Regions from separate parts of the Marinococcus salis genome, predicted to be linked through region 2. Evidence: riboswitches for the same ligand, from Rfam matches in the RefSeq annotation. Region 2 holds a riboswitch; the other holds the start of a gene.
The links. Region 2 has a riboswitch for thiamine pyrophosphate ahead of ACTTK6_RS00395 (acetylornithine deacetylase). Riboswitches for the same ligand answer to the same signal wherever they lie in the genome.
Positions count from the first base shown of each region.

Region 1: linked by a shared signal. The riboswitch ahead of tenA (thiaminase II) and the one ahead of ACTTK6_RS00395 (acetylornithine deacetylase) in region 2 are both predicted to bind thiamine pyrophosphate.

Region 1 is NZ_JBQOJB010000006.1:141,946-150,421, forward strand. It holds gene ACTTK6_RS07915 (DUF2254 domain-containing protein) at 1-120, shown strand, start outside; gene ACTTK6_RS07920 (NADPH-dependent FMN reductase) at 185-745, shown strand; gene ACTTK6_RS07925 (MFS transporter) at 780-1,943, opposite strand; gene ACTTK6_RS07930 (MerR family transcriptional regulator) at 1,951-2,379, opposite strand; TPP riboswitch at 2,498-2,601, shown strand; gene tenA (thiaminase II) at 2,739-3,434, shown strand; gene ACTTK6_RS07940 (ECF transporter S component) at 3,434-4,027, shown strand; gene ACTTK6_RS07945 (ABC transporter ATP-binding protein) at 4,024-5,679, shown strand; gene ACTTK6_RS07950 (energy-coupling factor transporter transmembrane component T family protein) at 5,672-6,430, shown strand; gene ACTTK6_RS07955 (flavodoxin domain-containing protein) at 6,498-6,950, opposite strand; gene ACTTK6_RS07960 (aspartate/glutamate racemase family protein) at 7,116-7,823, shown strand; gene ACTTK6_RS07965 (DUF488 domain-containing protein) at 7,835-8,209, shown strand.
Region 2 is NZ_JBQOJB010000001.1:71,508-79,983, forward strand. It holds gene egtB (ergothioneine biosynthesis protein EgtB) at 1-430, shown strand, start outside; gene egtD (L-histidine N(alpha)-methyltransferase) at 509-1,390, shown strand; gene tenA (thiaminase II) at 1,423-2,094, opposite strand; gene ACTTK6_RS00395 (acetylornithine deacetylase) at 2,109-3,377, opposite strand; TPP riboswitch at 3,447-3,549, opposite strand; gene ACTTK6_RS00400 (FAD-dependent monooxygenase) at 3,659-5,269, shown strand; gene ACTTK6_RS00405 (GrpB family protein) at 5,569-6,087, opposite strand; gene ACTTK6_RS00410 (aldehyde dehydrogenase family protein) at 6,176-7,654, opposite strand; gene ACTTK6_RS00415 (ATP-dependent helicase) at 7,771-8,476, opposite strand, start outside.

The sequences.
Region 1 (8,476 bases), on a different contig from region 2:
GAGCGGGCTGTCGAAGATGAACAGCTTGCCGACTGGGACAGAGAATACTGGCACACGCGTGTACAGGAAAAGGATACAGCTCTGCATCAGGCACTTACAAAAAGTAAGCAGATAACTTGAAACAGCCGGTAACGTGTGTGTATGATATATAAATGAAGTTCAACACGAAAGGATGAAAGATCAAATGAAAGTAGCAGCTATTGTAGGAAGTATCCGTCAGGAATCCTTTAACGGAAAATTAGTGGAGTACATGCAGGACCGTTACGGCGACATCATGGATATTGATATTTTAGATATCCGCGATCTTCCGCACTATGATCAGGACGAGGAAAGCAATGCTCCGGACTATGTGCAGGAGTACAAGCGTTCTGTACGTGAAGCGGACGCCGTACTTATTGCAACTCCGGAATACAATGGTTCAATTTCCGGCGTGCTTAAAAATGCTCTGGATTGGAATTCCCGGGTCGATTACGACTTTGCCGGCAAACCAACCATGCTGGTGGGAGCTTCTCTTGGCGGCCTGGGCACCGTGAAAGCGCAGATGCATCTGCGCCAGATTTTGAGCGCTCCGGGCATGAGTGCAAAAGTACTTCCCGGAAATGAAGTGCTTATTGGAGCTGTGCATGAAAAAATGGACGAAAACGGAAACTTAACGGACCAGGGCACAATTGATTTTCTCGATAATGTCGTAGCCGAATTTGAACGCTTTTATCAGGAAACAACGACTGTAGCCAACCGGGCATAAAAAAATCCCTGCAGAAATATCTGCAGGGATTTTTTTACGCTTTTGGAGCTTCGGTCTGTTCGGTTTGCAGATCTGTTCTGCTCCATCCAATAAACAATAAAGCTGCTGCGCCAAGAACACCGGCGACCAGGTATGGAAGATGGGCTGATAATGAATTACCGATTAATCCCGACATGACCGGTGCAAAAGCAGCGCCAAGCCAGCGAAGGAAATTATATGCTCCAGAAGAAATACTGCGCTCGTAAGGCGAATGCTCCATTACATGGCTGGTAAATAAAGAATTATTCAGGCCGGAAAATAATCCTGAAAGTACGATGAACATAATCATTAATACTGAGGAGGACGCAAAAAACAATCCTAAAAGCGTTAAAATAAAAGCAGAGAGGGTGAACGGCAGTAATTTCACAGGAGTAAACCGCCTCTCAAGCCTTCTCGATAAAACAGCCGAGCCGAAGGCCAGGCATAATCCCCATCCAAAAAAGACGAGACCGATTTGAATAGAAGTTAAAGATAAAATTAAAGGGGAGTAAGCAAGCACGACAAAAAAACCATAATAATAAAACATGCCGGCAAGCGCACCCTTAATGAACGGCCCGTGTGTAAAAAGATGACGAAGCTCCTGCCATCCAGCCGTAGCTTTAGCTTTTTTAGGAGCGGGCGGATGGACGAAAAAGATAACTAAAATAAAAGCGATAAGCATTAAAAGACTTGTACCAAAAAAAGGAGCACGCCAGGATAGATCCCCGAGAAGGCCGCCTACAAGCGGACCGCCGGCGAGGCCCAGGCCAATTGCCGCCTCATACATACCTACCGCTGTTTCCACGCTCCTCGAGAGAGCGATTAACAGGGTCATAGCAGTGGCGAAAAACATAGCGTTGCCAAGCCCCCAGCCGCCGCGAAAAAGGGCCAGTTCAGTAATGCCTCCCGCCACACTGCAAAGCAGGGCGAAGGCTGTAACGATCAAAAGCCCGGCGCTCATCAGCCGTTTATCACCAAACCGGCTCGAAAGGATCCCGGCAGGAATCATCATGCAGGCCATCACTAAAATATAGGACGTAAAAAGCAGCTCCACCTGCCAGTGAGAAGCACCGATAGAAGCCGCGATGGAAGGAAGGACGGGGTCCACGACGCCGATACCCATAAAAGCTAAAAATGTGGCGAAGATCGTAATCCACCGTGCCCTGGTTTGAATATTCATAAAGCAGTCACTTCTCCTTATTGAATGAAGATAATACGTTGTCAGCTTGGTTTTTCAGATTTTCCATTTCCGTTTTAAACGTTGTCATCTGGTTGATTTTTTGGTCGAGCATATCAATCTGGGCCTGAAGGCTATCAGAAATTTGTTTCAAATCCTCGTGCTGCATCGTCGTTTCCTGTACCGACTGGTAGTGGCTATAGACTGTTTTTACCTGCTCTTTCAAATCGAGATACTGCTGCAGCTCCTGAAGAGAAAACCCAAGAACCTCCTTTGCGGTTACTACATTCTGCAGACGTTCAATATCCTGGTCATCGTACACTCTGGTTCCTTTTTCTGTACGCTCTGGTGCTGATATAAGACCAATTTGTTCATAATAACGTATTGCACGTTTCGTTAAGCCTGTGGTTTGAGCGGCTTCTTCAATTTTGTACAGCATGCATCACCCTCCTGTTAAGTTTCATGATATAACCTTAACGTTAACGTCATATTTTGTAAAGGCAAAATGGGGCTTTGACTTTCTGAAATAATGTGATACAGTGTAGACAACTTAATAGGGAATCCGCTAGGGGTGCCGGTAACGGCTGAGATAAGGACTATCCTTAATCCCTTTGAACCTGATCTGGTTAAGGCCAGCGTAGGAAAGTGGAGACGGTAGAATACGTCTATATCAGAAGCAGCAGCTTTATAATAGCGGACGTTTATTCGAAGCCACTCCACCAATGGAGTGGCTTTTTTTGCTCCATTGGTCTTTACTGCCCGTAGTGGTTCCCTCCTAATTTAAAGGAGGAAGTAACAATGAAATTTTCAGAGCTTTTATGGCAGGACACAGAGCACATTTTTGAAGCCTGCTGGGAAAATCCATTTGTGCAGGGCATCGGGAAAGGTGATGTCCCAAAAGAAGCTCTTATCCATTACGTGAAGCAGGATTTTGAATACTTAAATGCCATGATCAAGACAAAAGCAATTGGGATAACAAAATGCACGTCCAGAGAAGACATGATCATGTTTAAAGATACCATTGATTTTGTGTTAAACAGTGAAACGCACCCGCACCATAATTTATGTGCGCAGGCGGGAGTGGCTTATGAAGAATTGCAGGGCTACGCGCTTGCCCCGGCTTCCCAGCATTATGTGCTTCATATGCTGCACCATGCTGAAAAGGGCACACTTGGCGATGTGATTGCGGTAACGCTCGCCTGCCCGTGGGTGTATTTGTATGTGGGTGAAAGGCTGATGAAAGAAGTGAATCCGAACGAGGACCATCCGTTTAACGACTGGATTCGTTTCTACGGAGACCGTGAAGAGCGGGAAATGTACAAATATATTGACCGCCTTGATGAACTGGCAGAAACAGCTACAGAAGAAGAAAAGCAGCGTTGGCGGACGTTATTTATGGAAGGGTGCCAGCTCGAGTATATGTTTTTTGAGGACGCGTATCATGCAAAAGACTGGCCCTTTGCCAGAACATTAACAGACGGAAAAAAAGCTTAATGATAAACAAACGCTTAAACCTCAGGGATATCGTCGTTATCTCATTTATTTCAGCTGTTCTTGGTGTCCTTTATCTTCTTTGGGTACTGCTCGGACAAATTGTTACGGGCGTCCTCGGGCCAGTTGGGGGCGGACTGATGGCAGGCTTCTGGATCCTCGCTCCGGTAATATGCGCCTATATCATTCAAAAACCAGGAGCGGCGCTGCTGGCAGAGCTTATTGCGGCTGGCACTGAAGTTATGGCCGGGTCTGTGAGCGCGGGAGCAGTGCTCGTTCTCGGCTTCACGCAGGGGATTGCCGCAGAAATTATTTTTGCCATGTTTTTCTACCGAATCTTTCGTCTGCCGGTATTAATGCTTGCCGGAATGGCAGGGACGTCTGCTGCATTTTTAACCCAGTATATTCTTTATGGATTCAGTCAGTACGCAGGTTCTGTTGTTGTATTTATGCTGGTAACCATGCTTATAAGCGGTGCTCTTTTAGCCGGGTGGGCAGGGAAAAGCTTTACAGACGCCCTGGTAAAAACAGGCGTTCTCGACCGCTTTGCTCTTGGCCGCCAGCGTCGGGAAGGGCAGCAGAGGAACGCTGTATGATTTATGCAGAGAATGTAACCATTGCATATCCTTACGCTGAGCCTTCGGTAGAGGGTTTTTCGGCTGAAATACGTACTGGGGAAAACGTGCTGCTGCTCGGCCCGAGCGGCTCGGGTAAAAGTACGTTGGCACTGGCCCTTCAGGGAATTCTTCCGCGCTCAGTAGAGGCAGAAGTGTCTGGTGAATTGAACGTATTCGGAGAAAATCCAGCGGTGAAATGCATTACAGAGGCTGCCAGAGAGGCGGCTCTGTTGTTCCAGGATCCCGATACCCAATTCTGCATGCCGACAGTGCGGGAAGAGCTTGTATTTACGCTTGAGAACCTGCGCGTACCTGCGGAGGATATCGAAGGCCGGATGCTTGAAGCCTTGCAGTTCACAGGCATGCTTTCTTGTATTGACGCCCGTATTGACATGCTTTCCGGAGGGATGAAGCAAAAAATAGCTGTGTCCTGCATAGCTGCTGTGAATCCGGAGATCTGGATTTTGGATGAACCGCTCTCCCAGCTCGATCCGGTAAGCCGTGAAGCAGTGGCCGCACTTCTTGGCCGTATTGCAGAAGCCCCTGATAAAACATTAATTTTGATTGAGCATCAGCTAAATGAAGTGATGGAGTGGGTGAGCAGGGCGGTCGTATTGAACCGCAATGGTCAGGTGACAGCGGATGGAAGCCCCGGCCGTATATTTTACTCCCACGCTGCTGTACTCGAAGCAGAAGGAGTGTGGCTGCCTGCACCTGCAGAAGCGGGAAAAAAGTTGCTCAGAAAGACGGAGACAACCAAAGCTGCTCTTCCCGTCACTTTGCGGGAATGGGAGGTGTTTGCAGCGGATTACCCTGTTGCCGAGGTTCATGCATCTCTGCCGCAGTCGAAACAGGGGGGTGAGCCTTCTCAGAAGCCGCCTGTCCTGAAGGTGGAACGGGCGGCCTCTGCCTATAGTATGCAGACGGTTTTCGAAAACGTGTCTTTTTCCCTTTACCCTGGAGAAATGACTGCCGTCGTAGGGGCAAATGGAGCTGGGAAAAGCACACTCGCACGAGTTCTTACCGGATGGGAGCCTATTAAAAGCGGTACCGTGTATGTTAACGGACAAGATATAGCCGGTCTGAAGCCGTACGAAATTGCCAAAACCTTCGGGATTGTTTTTCAACAGCCCGAGCACCAGTTTCTAACGCCGACCGTAGAAGAAGAAATACGCTACGGAATGGAGATAGCAGGATGGTGCGAGGAAGATATTGTTCAGCAGACAAATGAACTGTTGATTCAGTTTCAGCTCGGCCATATTCGGAAAAACCATCCGTTTCGGCTCAGTCAGGGGGAAAAACGGCGTCTCTCAGTGGCAGTAATGGTGACAAACAACCAGTCCATTTTAATTTTGGATGAGCCGACGTTTGGGCTTGATAAGCGAAATGCTGATGCTTTGTTTGAAGTGCTGGAGCAGTGCCGGCAACGCGGAAAAGCGGTTCTCTGGCTGACGCATGATATGGATCTGGTTTATACAAAAGCGGCACGGGTCCTTGCGCTGGCAGAACGAACGCTTGTCTACGACGGGAGTGTAGAAGCATTTTTTGATGGCAGCATAGACTTAGGAAAAATCGGTGTCCGGCTGCCTTCGGTACAGCTTATGCGCCTAGGAGGGGGCAGCCATGCTTGAAGAGCTCCAGACCCGGGACGCTTTTTTACAGCGGGTACATCCAACGCTGAAGCTGCTCAGCCTTTTCACTGTATTTTTCTTTATGATTTTCATTTATGATATATGGCATCCACTTGCTGTGCTGGTGCTAACTATTGCTGCCATCTTCTTTCTGGGAAAAGTGCCGTTAAAGCTGCTGCTCATACTCCTGCTCCCGTTTGCACTTTTTGGTTTCAGCTTTGTATGGCTTCAGGTGGTTTTTCCTGAAGAAAGGGGTGCTACGGTTCTTTTTTATGTATTTCACATGCCGGTGGCTCTTGAAAATATCCAAACAGGTGTCTCGCTAGGCTTAAGAGCGATGGTGTTTGCTTCCTGGTCGCTTCTTTTTGTCCTCACCACCTCTCCAGTGAGTTTAGTGATGAGTTTGATACAAAAATGGCATATGCCTCCGAGTATTGGATATGGAATGATGGCAGCCTACCGTTTTCTTCCCCAGCTTCGAAAAGAACTGGTGGTAATCCGCAGAGCCCGGCAGATTAGAGGAATGGGTTCAAAGCCCAGAATGCGGGAGTGGAAAGAGGCAGGGGTGCCATTGATGGCAGGGGCTGTACGAAAAGCAGAAAGAACAGCCCTGGCGATGGAATCCAAAGGGTTTGACGGCTCGAGAAAAAGAACGAGGTATGTGCAAATGAATTATAAAAAAACGGACGTCTGGTTTACTGCCGGCTTTATACTGTTTATTACTGTCGTTTTTCTGCTGCCCCTGTCGTAGCAGGGCAGCGGAATTGATTAAAATAACCCCAGGGGCCGTGGGCCTCCGGGGTTAGTCGGGTTGCCGGTTATTTTACTAAAAACTTTTCTTCGATGCGGTCCACATAGCTTTTAATATCTTCAGCAATGTTATCCATTTCATCCACATCGACTTTCATGGTGGGAATATCACCTTTATGTCCGCGTTCACGGAATTGCCCGATCATTTCATCCACAGCTCCGGCGAAGTTTTCATACGCATGATCCCCGGAGCCAAAGATGGAAATCGAAAGGCCGGAAATATCATAGGCGAAAAGGTCTTCCAGAAAGTCTTCTGTTTCTTCAGGAATATCGCCTTCGCCCCACGTATATGTGCCCATAATGAGCAGATCATGCGGAAGGGGATCTTCGTTTGGAAGCCCATCGGCGATCATGTCCATCAGCTCTACTTCGTGCCCGCGGCTGATAAGTTCTTCTTCTGTGTCGATCGCCATATCTTCAGTGTTTCCAGTCATTGTGGAATAGAACAAAAGTATTCGCATATGTCCATTCCTTTCTTATATAGGTTCGTGCTTAAAATACATATTTAGTATACTTATTATATATGCTGCTGCCGGCTTGTGCAATCACCCCGGTAAACGTACGCAAAATATGTTAAAATATATATCGAAAATATATATTAGTATTTTTGTGAAGGGGGAGAAAAAGTGAAACAAATAGGTATTATCGGCGGCCTTGGGCCGGAATCAACGGTAGAATATTATCAATCCATTATTAAAAAATATCAGAAAAAGGAGAACAGTCTTCAGGTGCTTCCGGAATTGTACATCAACAGTATTAATATGTACAACATTTTTAAGTATATTTCGGAAGAACGAATGGATGATCTGATTGAGTATTTGGGCAATGCAGCCCGGAAGCTTGAACTGCTGGATGTCGACGGCATCATTATTGCAGCAAACACGCCGCACCTTGTATTTGAAGAGGTGCAAAAGCAGGTCGAGGTGCCGATGCTAAGCATTGTGGATGCCGCAGTGGAAGCAGCAGAAAATCAAGGCGCCGAAAATATTGGGCTGCTTGGTACAAAATTTACGATGGAGCAGAATTTTTTCAAGAAACCGTTCATAGAAAAAGGGAAAAACATCTATGTGCCAGATGAAAGCACGCAGCAGTATTTACACGAAAAAATCGTCAGCGAGCTTGAAAATGGCATCGTAAACCCTGAAACGAAAAAGGAATTTGAACGGATCACCAGGGAGATGATTGAACAACATAAACTCGATACCGTGATCCTTGGCTGCACGGAACTGCCGATGATTCTTTCTGAAAAAGATTTTTCGATTCCTTTTTTAGATACGATGCAGGTTCACGTAGACAGGATTGTAGACTTTATGTTTGAAGAAAGTAAAGCATAGGGAGGGCGGTAATGGTGATTCAACTGAAAAGAATTTATGAAGAAACAGAGGAAAAAGAAGGGCGCCGGGTATTAGTCGACGGCGTATGGCCGCGGGGAATAGCAAAGGATAAAGCCAAAGTGGATGAATGGGCCAGGGACGTTGCTCCTTCCAAGCAGCTGCGGCAATGGTTTTCCCACGACCCGGAGAAGTTTGACGAATTTAAAGAGAAGTATAAGCAGGAGCTCGAGCAAAATACCGAACAGGCTGAAGCTCTCGATCAGTTAAAGCAGACCGTACGTGAACAGAACAAACAGGTGACGCTCGTATTTGCTGCAAAGGAAGAAACATATAATCATGCCCGTGTCTTAAAAGAAATACTTGATCGTCAGCCGAAGGACTCTTAAAGAAGAAGAGGTGAAAACGATGGAGGAGTATCTGGGCCAATGCAGTGATTGCGGCAAAGAAATTTACTGCAGGGACGGGTTTTTAGAAGGGGTTCATGAGAATGGCCGGCTATACTGCTTTGAATGTGCTGAATAAATGTTCAATACTCCGTGTCCAGGTGGGTACGGAGTTATTTTGTATATAAAAGCTGATTGTGAACGTTTAATGAAGTATTTCTAAAAGTATAGATTAAAATATGTATTTATAATACACTTTTTATAGAAGTT
Region 2 (8,476 bases):
AGAAGTGCGCCTTCATGAACCTATTGCCCATATAAGCTATTACGAAGCAGATGCCTATGCCCGCTGGGCCGGAGCCCGCCTTCCTACGGAACAGGAATGGGAATATGCTTTTCGCGGCGCCGAAGCAGACGGTACGTTTCTAGAGTCTGAAAGCTATCACCCAAGACCCCTTCAGTCGTCTCCCAATGCGTACGGGGACGTATGGGAGTGGACACGCAGTCCTTATTCCCCGTATCCGGGCAACCGTCCGCCGGAGGGTGCCATGGGAGAATACAATGCCAAATTTATGAGTAACCAGATGGTGCTGCGCGGCGGTTCATGCGCGACACCGAAGTCGCACATCCGCTCCACCTACCGTAATTTTTTCCCTCCGGAAAAACGGTGGCAGTTCAGCGGACTCCGGCTTGCCAAGGACGGGGTGCAGAAATAGCCATGGCTGATTATACTGTATTGGATTTAAAGCCTTCGCTGTCCTCCCTGGCTGAAGACGTCCGCACCGGACTGGCTGCTGAACCGAAAAGCATCCCCCCCCAAACATTTCTACGATGAACGAGGGAGCATGCTGTTTAATGAAATTACCCGGCTGCCGGAATATTACGTCAGCCGGACCGAAGCATCTGTTTTGTCCGACTATGGGAAAGAAATTGCTGAAAGTATTGGAGCTTCCTCCCTAATTGAGCTTGGAAGCGGAAGCTTTGATAAAATCCGTTGCCTGCTTCCTTTCCTTTCGGAGTCCGTGAGCTATACCCCCGTCGACATTTCGATTAGTGCCCTGCATGATACCGCAGCCCGTGTGAAAGAGGCCGTGCCTGCCATGCAGGTCTCCGGCGTATGTGCAGACTATACAAAAACAATTTCTTTTTTAAACAGCAGCAGAGAACAGCCTGCAGCTGTCTTTTTTCTCGGCTCTACGATTGGAAACCTGGATCCGAAGGAAGCTTCGGAATTTTTAAAGAAGCTCGCTTCCCATATGAAGCCGGAGGACAGCCTTGTGGTCGGGGTCGATTTGAAGAAGGACCCGGTGGTGCTGCACCGGGCGTACAACGACAGTGCAGGCATTACTGCTTCCTTTAACAAAAATCTGCTCCACCGCCTGAACCGCGAGCTTGACGCTGGTATTACCACCGGTCATTTTGAACATGAAGCTTTTTACAATGAACGGCTCGGACGGATCGAAATGCATTTGCGCGCTGAAAAGCCTTCCCTGTTCTCGATTGGCGGGGAAACATTTACGATGCGTGCCGGCGAGACTATCCATACAGAAAACAGCCGGAAATTCACTCCGGAGGAATTCACGCACCTGGCCCGCCAGTCCTCCTGGGAAACCAATGACTGGTGGACCGATGAAAACGAATGGTTTGGCGTATTTACGCTTTCCCCTCGACCATAAGTATAAAAGCCCCCGGCAGACCGGGGGCTTTTTCATGTCTGCGGCCAGCCTTCCAGCCGGTACGCCATGTCCCAGAATAAATACTCAAACCGGGTGGTCGTTAAGAATATATTTTCAATCTTTCTTTTTTCTGCCTCGGGTTTGTTTTCTGCCGTGCGGTCGAGCATGCTGATGCCCCAGTCCGCGAGCTGCTGAAATTCGTCATCGCTGTACATCTGTACCCATTCACCGTACAGTTCATGCTCCAATGCTCCCGGCCACGTACTGAGCTTTCTTCCAATTTCTGCGTAGCTCCACATACACGGAAGCACAGCCGCAAGCAGCTCAGCCAGGCCGCCATTTTGTCCTTCGTGCAGCATATACCTTGTATATGCAAGGGTTGTCGGGGCCGGCTCTGCCTGTTCAAGCTCCTGTTCAGTGATCCCGAACTTTTTTGCGTACTGGCGGTGCAGGCTCATTTCCTCATTCATGGTCACATCCATCACCTTCGCAAAAGCTCCCATTGTTTCAACGTCTTCGGCTTTAACAGCGCCAACCGCAAACAATTTCGCATATTGCACGAGATAAAGATAATCCTGAACCATGAAATAGCGAAATTTTTCCTTATCAAGGGTCCCCTGGCCAAGCTCTTCCACAAATGGATGTGTGTGATTCTGCTGCCATACCGGAAGCAGCTTTTCCTTTAAATCGTGAGTGAATGACATTAACCTCGTCCTTTCTATTCTTTTAGAGTATGTGACCATTTATAAACAAAGGACAATACTATTTTTGTGAACGTAACCAGCTGTTCCACCTCTACTTTTTCATCGACTGCGTGTGCTTCTTCAAGCGTCCCCGGACCAAAAATGGCAGAGGGAATGCCTGCATCCGCCAGCCACCCTCCGTCTGTGACAGTAGGAGAAGTATTAATTTCTCCTGCTTCATGGGTGATTTCTTTAAAGGATTCCAGCAGCTGCAGACTGCCCGGGTGGTTGCTCTGAACTTCCAGGGAAGGGAATATTTCGCCTCTGTCTTCTATCATCGATTCTCCTCCCCAAATAAATGTCGGAGGATTCTCCCGAAGCCACGGGTCAGCCTCAGCCACTTTACGGAGATGATTTTCGACTTCTTCAGCCGCTGTTTCATGGGTCTCATCCGGATAAAAATGGACCGTAATCCAAAGACTGCATTCATCAGCTATAAATGCAGCATTTCTTCCTCCCTCAATGACTGCCGGGTTAATGGTATTCGTCCCAGGCTGAAACCCCGGATAAGTTTTTCGTACGGCCCAATCTCTTTCTAAACTCTGCAAACCCTCGATAAGTATCATCATTTTTTCAATAGCACTTGCCCCGAATTTTCCACCTCCGGCATGAATCAGATTCCGCCGCATGGCGTCATGATGTATCTGCTGGCTTTTCACAGTGACCCAGCCTGTAATAACGCCTCCCTGTCCCTGAATATTAAGATTGCTCGTATCTCCTACGAGTGCATAATCAGCAGTATATCCCCTTCGGCAGCATTGAAGTGTACCGGCCTCACCTACTTCTTCACCCACTACCGATTGCACAATAACGTCGCCAGGCAAATCAATTTTTAGTTCATGTAAAATATCAACAGCTAAAAGTATGCCTGCAAGCCCGCCTTTCATATCAGCTGCTCCTCTTCCGTAGAGCCATCCGTTTTTCACTGCCGGATCGAAAGGATCAAAGCTCCACTCCTTATGTGATACCTCCGCTACATCTATGTGTCCATTCAGAATTAAGCTGTTATACCGGTTCCCCTCTTTTCCGGTTTTTGTGCCTACTACGTTGGGATCTCCGCTAAAAACCTCCCATTTATCAACGTCCCACTGACGCTGCTGCAGATAATCCGCTATAAATTGTTGAGCATTCGCTGTATTACGGGCCGGGGGCGCCATCGTATTAAATCGTATTAAGTTTTTGGCTAAGTCGGTTAATTTCTGCCTGCGTTCTTCCACCAATCTTTCCCAATTTGGTTCTTCCATAAGCCCCTCCTAGTTTTTAACCTATATAAAAAGCCGCTTCTTTTAGAGAAGAAGCGGCATAAATAACCGGGGTGTCCCTTCTTTCTTCCCTCCGCCAGTACGATCTGGATCAGGTGCCAAGGGTCAAGGTACTTAAACCTTTCTCAGCCATCAGGCTCCCCTAGAAAGCATTAATTTCTTATTATTCAAACATATTTTGCAAAATGCTGCAAATAAGCAGGAGCGTGAAGCAGCCCTCCAGAGGGTATAATACAAGTATACGAAGGGAGCGTGATGAATCCATGAAAACCACAAATACCGACGTATGCATTGTGGGGGCAGGCCCCGTAGGCTTGACTGCTGCCAATACCTTAAGAGCACTCGGCATCCGCGTCCGGATTTTAGACAGAAAAAGCTCTATTTCTCCCTTTTCCAAAGCGTTCGGCATCCAGGCGCGAACTCTTGAAATGCTCAATCTGATCGGAGCGCTCCGTCCCTTTTTGAAGGAAGGCTTCCCCATTACTGATGCGGCTGTTCAGCCGGAAGGCAAAAGACCTTCCAAAGCCTCCTTTGCTTCGCTCGATACCCCGTTTCCCTTTATGCTGATGCTTCCGCAGTCAGATACGGAGCATATTTTAAAGAAACAGCTCCGGGAGGTCGGCCAGTTTATTGACTGGAACACCCACTGCAAACGGATTACCCAGTACAGTGACCACGCAGAGGTGGAATGCGCCACCGAAAATGGACACGAACTAATCCGCGCTTCCTATGTGATCGGATGTGACGGGCCTCACAGTACAGTCCGTGAGAACATGAACGTCTCCTTTCCGGGCGGCAAGCATGAAACAATCTATTTTCTGGGAGACGTCACGGTGGAAGGACTTTCACTTTCCAACGATATTTCTACATTCATTACCGAGCGCGGCGTAGCTGCTTTCTTTCCCTTCCGCGATGAAAAGTACCGGGTAATCACTATCGACCATGCCGAACAGAACCGTGAACACCGGGATGATCTCCCTCTTGAGGATCTTGAAAAAAGCGTGCGGCGTATTACCCAGCAGCCGGTGCATTTCCCCCATGCTTCCTGGCTGTCTCAATTCGGAACGTCGCATCATCAGGCAGACGCCTATCGTGACCATCGGCTGTTTCTCGCCGGGGACGCTGCCCACCTGCACAGCCCATTTGGCGGCCAGGGAATGAATCTCGGCATGCAGGACGCGGTCAACCTCTGCTGGAAATTGGCGTGGGTGCTGCGCGGCCATTCCCACCCTGCCCTGCTCGATACGTATGAAGAAGAACGATACGTAGTCGGACGCAGGACTATCCGAATGACAAATACGGCAATGCAGGTGATGACCCGCTCCCATACCCTTATTCCACGCCTCCTGGCGAACCCTGTAAGCATTCTCAGCAAAAGCAACTCGCTGCAGCGCCAGCTGACCCAGCGCCTAGCCAATATTGACATCAGCTATCAGAACAGGGCCTCACTTGCGAAATTCCAGCACCAGGGAGAAATGATTCCGGCCGGCTCCCGGGCTGCTCCGGCACGTGTTCTTACCACGGAGGGAGAACACGCAGACGTAATGGATTTTCTGCACATCCAGCAGTTTACCTGCCTATTTTATATCGAAGACGAGCAGGAGCTCCATCAGCTCGACGAAAGCATTCAGGAGGTGCGCCGGCAGTACGGGCCTTCCATTCTCATTCTCGTTGTTCAGCGCAAGGGCATACTCCGGGCCTCAAAGCCGAATATCCACCACCTGTTTGATTACCGCCGCGACCTTGCTGTCAAATGGAAACTCCCGACGTTTTCAGCTGTGCTCATACGCCCGGACGGCTATGTTGCTTTTGCCGAGCAACCGGTACGCACGGGACGGTTGATGAGAAAAATTCACACCGCTTTATACCAATAGCTTCCTCCACTCTAATTCTGTTTTCCGGCCGGCTGTGGATAATTTTCGAACGCATACCAATAGATGTCCACAAGCCGGTTCTTCCATTTAGTAAATTATTTATGAGCAATACCTTCAATCGAAGCAGGTGCTTCGATTTTTTATGTTTTTCTTTCGTAAGTCCCCGTTTATGCTGCTGAAATAAGACGATAATTTTTAGGCGGTACCGAACCCTGTGGATGAATCTGCTCCTGGCCTCTTTACTTTCTGATTTAAGCTGAAAACCATCCCCATTGTGTATATGTCTGTGGACGGTTTCGTCAGTTTTCTTCTTCTGCCCGTTTCCAGCAGAGAGCCTCTTGTTCGAGCTTCTGCACAACGATGTGCTTTTCATTCATATATTCTGACGGACTGTGCGGATACTGGGCAGCCGCCTGTTTTTTAATGCTTTCATATTCCTTCGCCTTTTTCGGGAAAGAACGTAAATAATCCCGGAGGGCTAGGTGACGCCCACTCCCATAGCTTTTCTTTTCAAACACGTGCACGTGAAATCGGCGAACTTGTTTCCCTTTATAATAAAAAGCCCTCCCCGCGATACCGTGCTCTCCTTTTCCTGTATATCCGAGTCCTTCAAGACGATCCATAATCCACCACGAAAGATCAGAGGTTTCAATTAAAATATCGATAATCGGTTTTGCCGCAAGTCCCGGCACACTTGTGCTCCCTATATGAAAAATATTATTTTCTGCTTCACCGGTTTCGAGCTCCAGCAGCTTTTGCTCATGGAGAAAATAGTCCCGCCACTCGCTTTTCCACGGGACGATTTGTATCGTTCGCATTGGATCACTCCTTAAAAAATCTTTGCTCTGTATAAACAATAGCATAAAAAACTGTCCTGGATTCCTCCAGGACAGCTGCTTGTTCTTACTATTCGGGAATGTATGGCAGGTCCTTTGTTTTCGGTACGTTGATGACATGCGGCGTCACGTAGCCGAGAAGGCCTTCCTTTCCGTATTCGCGGCCGATACCGGATTGCTTGAATCCGCCGAATGGATAGCGGACATCGAGCCCCTGCACAGCGGCGGTATTGATCATCGTTGTGCCTGCTTCAATACGGGCTGCCACTTCGATGGCATGGTCTTCTTCTCCCCATACCGAGCTTGTGAGGCCGTAAATGCTGTCGTTCGCCATTTCCACCGCTTCCTCCACCGTGTCATATGGCACAATAGGCACTGTCGGCCCGAACTGTTCTTCTTTCACAATGTCGTCCTGCTGGTCAGCGCCGAGCACCAGGGTTGGCTGCAGAAAGTAGCCCTGTTCAAACAGTTCGTTATCCACAACATGGCCTAACGGAATGACATCGGCGCCCTTTTCAGCCGCTTTATCCACAAGGTTTTTCACAAAATCCAGCTGTTGTTTGTTGTTGAGCGGCCCGGTCGTGACCTGCTCATCAAACGGACTGCCAATTTTCACCCATTTATTGGCTGCCTCCTGATACTTTTCCACGAACTCCTTGTACAGGGAGCGTGGCACATAAATACGTTTGGCAATCATGCAGATTTGGCCGGCGGTCAGGAAATTGGAGATGACCATGCGGCGCATTGCGCGTTCATCGTTTACGTCAAAGTCCGGCAGCACTACTGCGGCGTCATTGCCGCCAAGCTCGAGTGTCATATCCTTGATCGTATCCGCCGCTGATTTCATAATTTTCTTCGCTGTTTCCGTGCCACCGGTAAAAGCTATTTTATCCACATGTTTATTGGAAGTAAGCTCTACGCCGACTTCCGCTTCGCCGTGCACGAGGTTTAGCACCCCGTCTGGAAATTCTTTGGCAATCAATTCAACCACCAGGCTGACCGCATGCGGCGCAAATGGACTCGGCTTTGAAATAACCGTATTTCCAGTTAGAATCGCTGGAGCTATTTTGATCGTAGACAGGGCGATCGGGTAGTTCCACGGGCTGATCGCCGACACAACGCCAAGCGGTTCCTGGCGGACAATTGTCTTGCCGCCTTCGCCTTCATCCACCTGGTCAGCTATCGTTTCTTTGACCGTCTGGCAGGCATACTCCATCCACATGATTGAAACCGCCATTTCCCCGTGGGCGTCATAAACTGGCTTGCCGTGTTCCTCCGCTAATACCTCAGCGAGCTCCGGCGTACGGTCTTTTAGCATTTGAATTACGCGCTCCATCCGCTCGATGCGCTCTTCCACCGGCACTTCCTTCCACGCAGGAAAAGCAGCACGGGCTGCTTCAATGGCTTCTGCCGCCTGTTCTACTGTTGTTTTCGGCACGTAGGCCACGATTTTTTGCGGATCGGCCGGATTCTCTCTTTCCATATATTCGTCGGCGTCCACTCGTTTTCCGTTAATCCATGCATATAATGTCACTGATTCGTCTGCCATTCCCAGTTCCCCCTTAGAAACAATTTTACCTGTCACTTCATCGTAGCCTGCATGCCCTGATTATTCAACTATTTAATGCAGGCCGGCGACAACTGTCGCAAAGGCAGTTCCAACTACTATTTTTTTATAATTTGCTTGGTACCGGGCACCATTTTCCCTTTGCACATCGGGCATTCCTTTTCGTTTTCATTAGAGGCTTCGGACAGACGTATCCATGCCGGGCACATCGCTTCTTCACAGACAAGCGCATCAATTGTTTCCGTTTCCTGCTTTTCTCCGGTATGTGTTTCCCCCGGAAAGGCTTCGAGCAGAAAGCGTGACACTTCGACTTCCTTGCCACGGTAGAAGGCCGGCGAGCTGATGCACAGCTTCTGCTTCGCCCGCGTAATCGCTACATAGGCGAGACGGCGCTCTTCCTCAAGGGCCTGTGTCTGTTTGTTTTCCGCCTTTTCGCCATATAAAAGATCCTTCATCCGGTCAGCCTTTAGCGCAGAATCGTGCGGCATGATCGTTTCTGACGCGCCGATGACATATACGACCGGAAATTCCATGCCTTTGGCCCGGTGGATCGTCATCAGCGAAACGTGGTTCGCATCGGGATCCTTCTCGCGCTCCTTCATTTCACGGAACGTGCGGAGCATGTCGTCGACAAAGTATACAAACGATGAGACGCTCTCAAACCGTTTCGCCGAGGACTCGAGTTCATCGAGAGTTTCCTTTAGCGTTTCCTTTTTCATGCTTACCTGCTGCTCATCGGCCTCCAGATAGCCGTCGTAAAACTGGCGCCGCATTTGCCGGATCGCCGTTTCCGGGCGTTTTTCC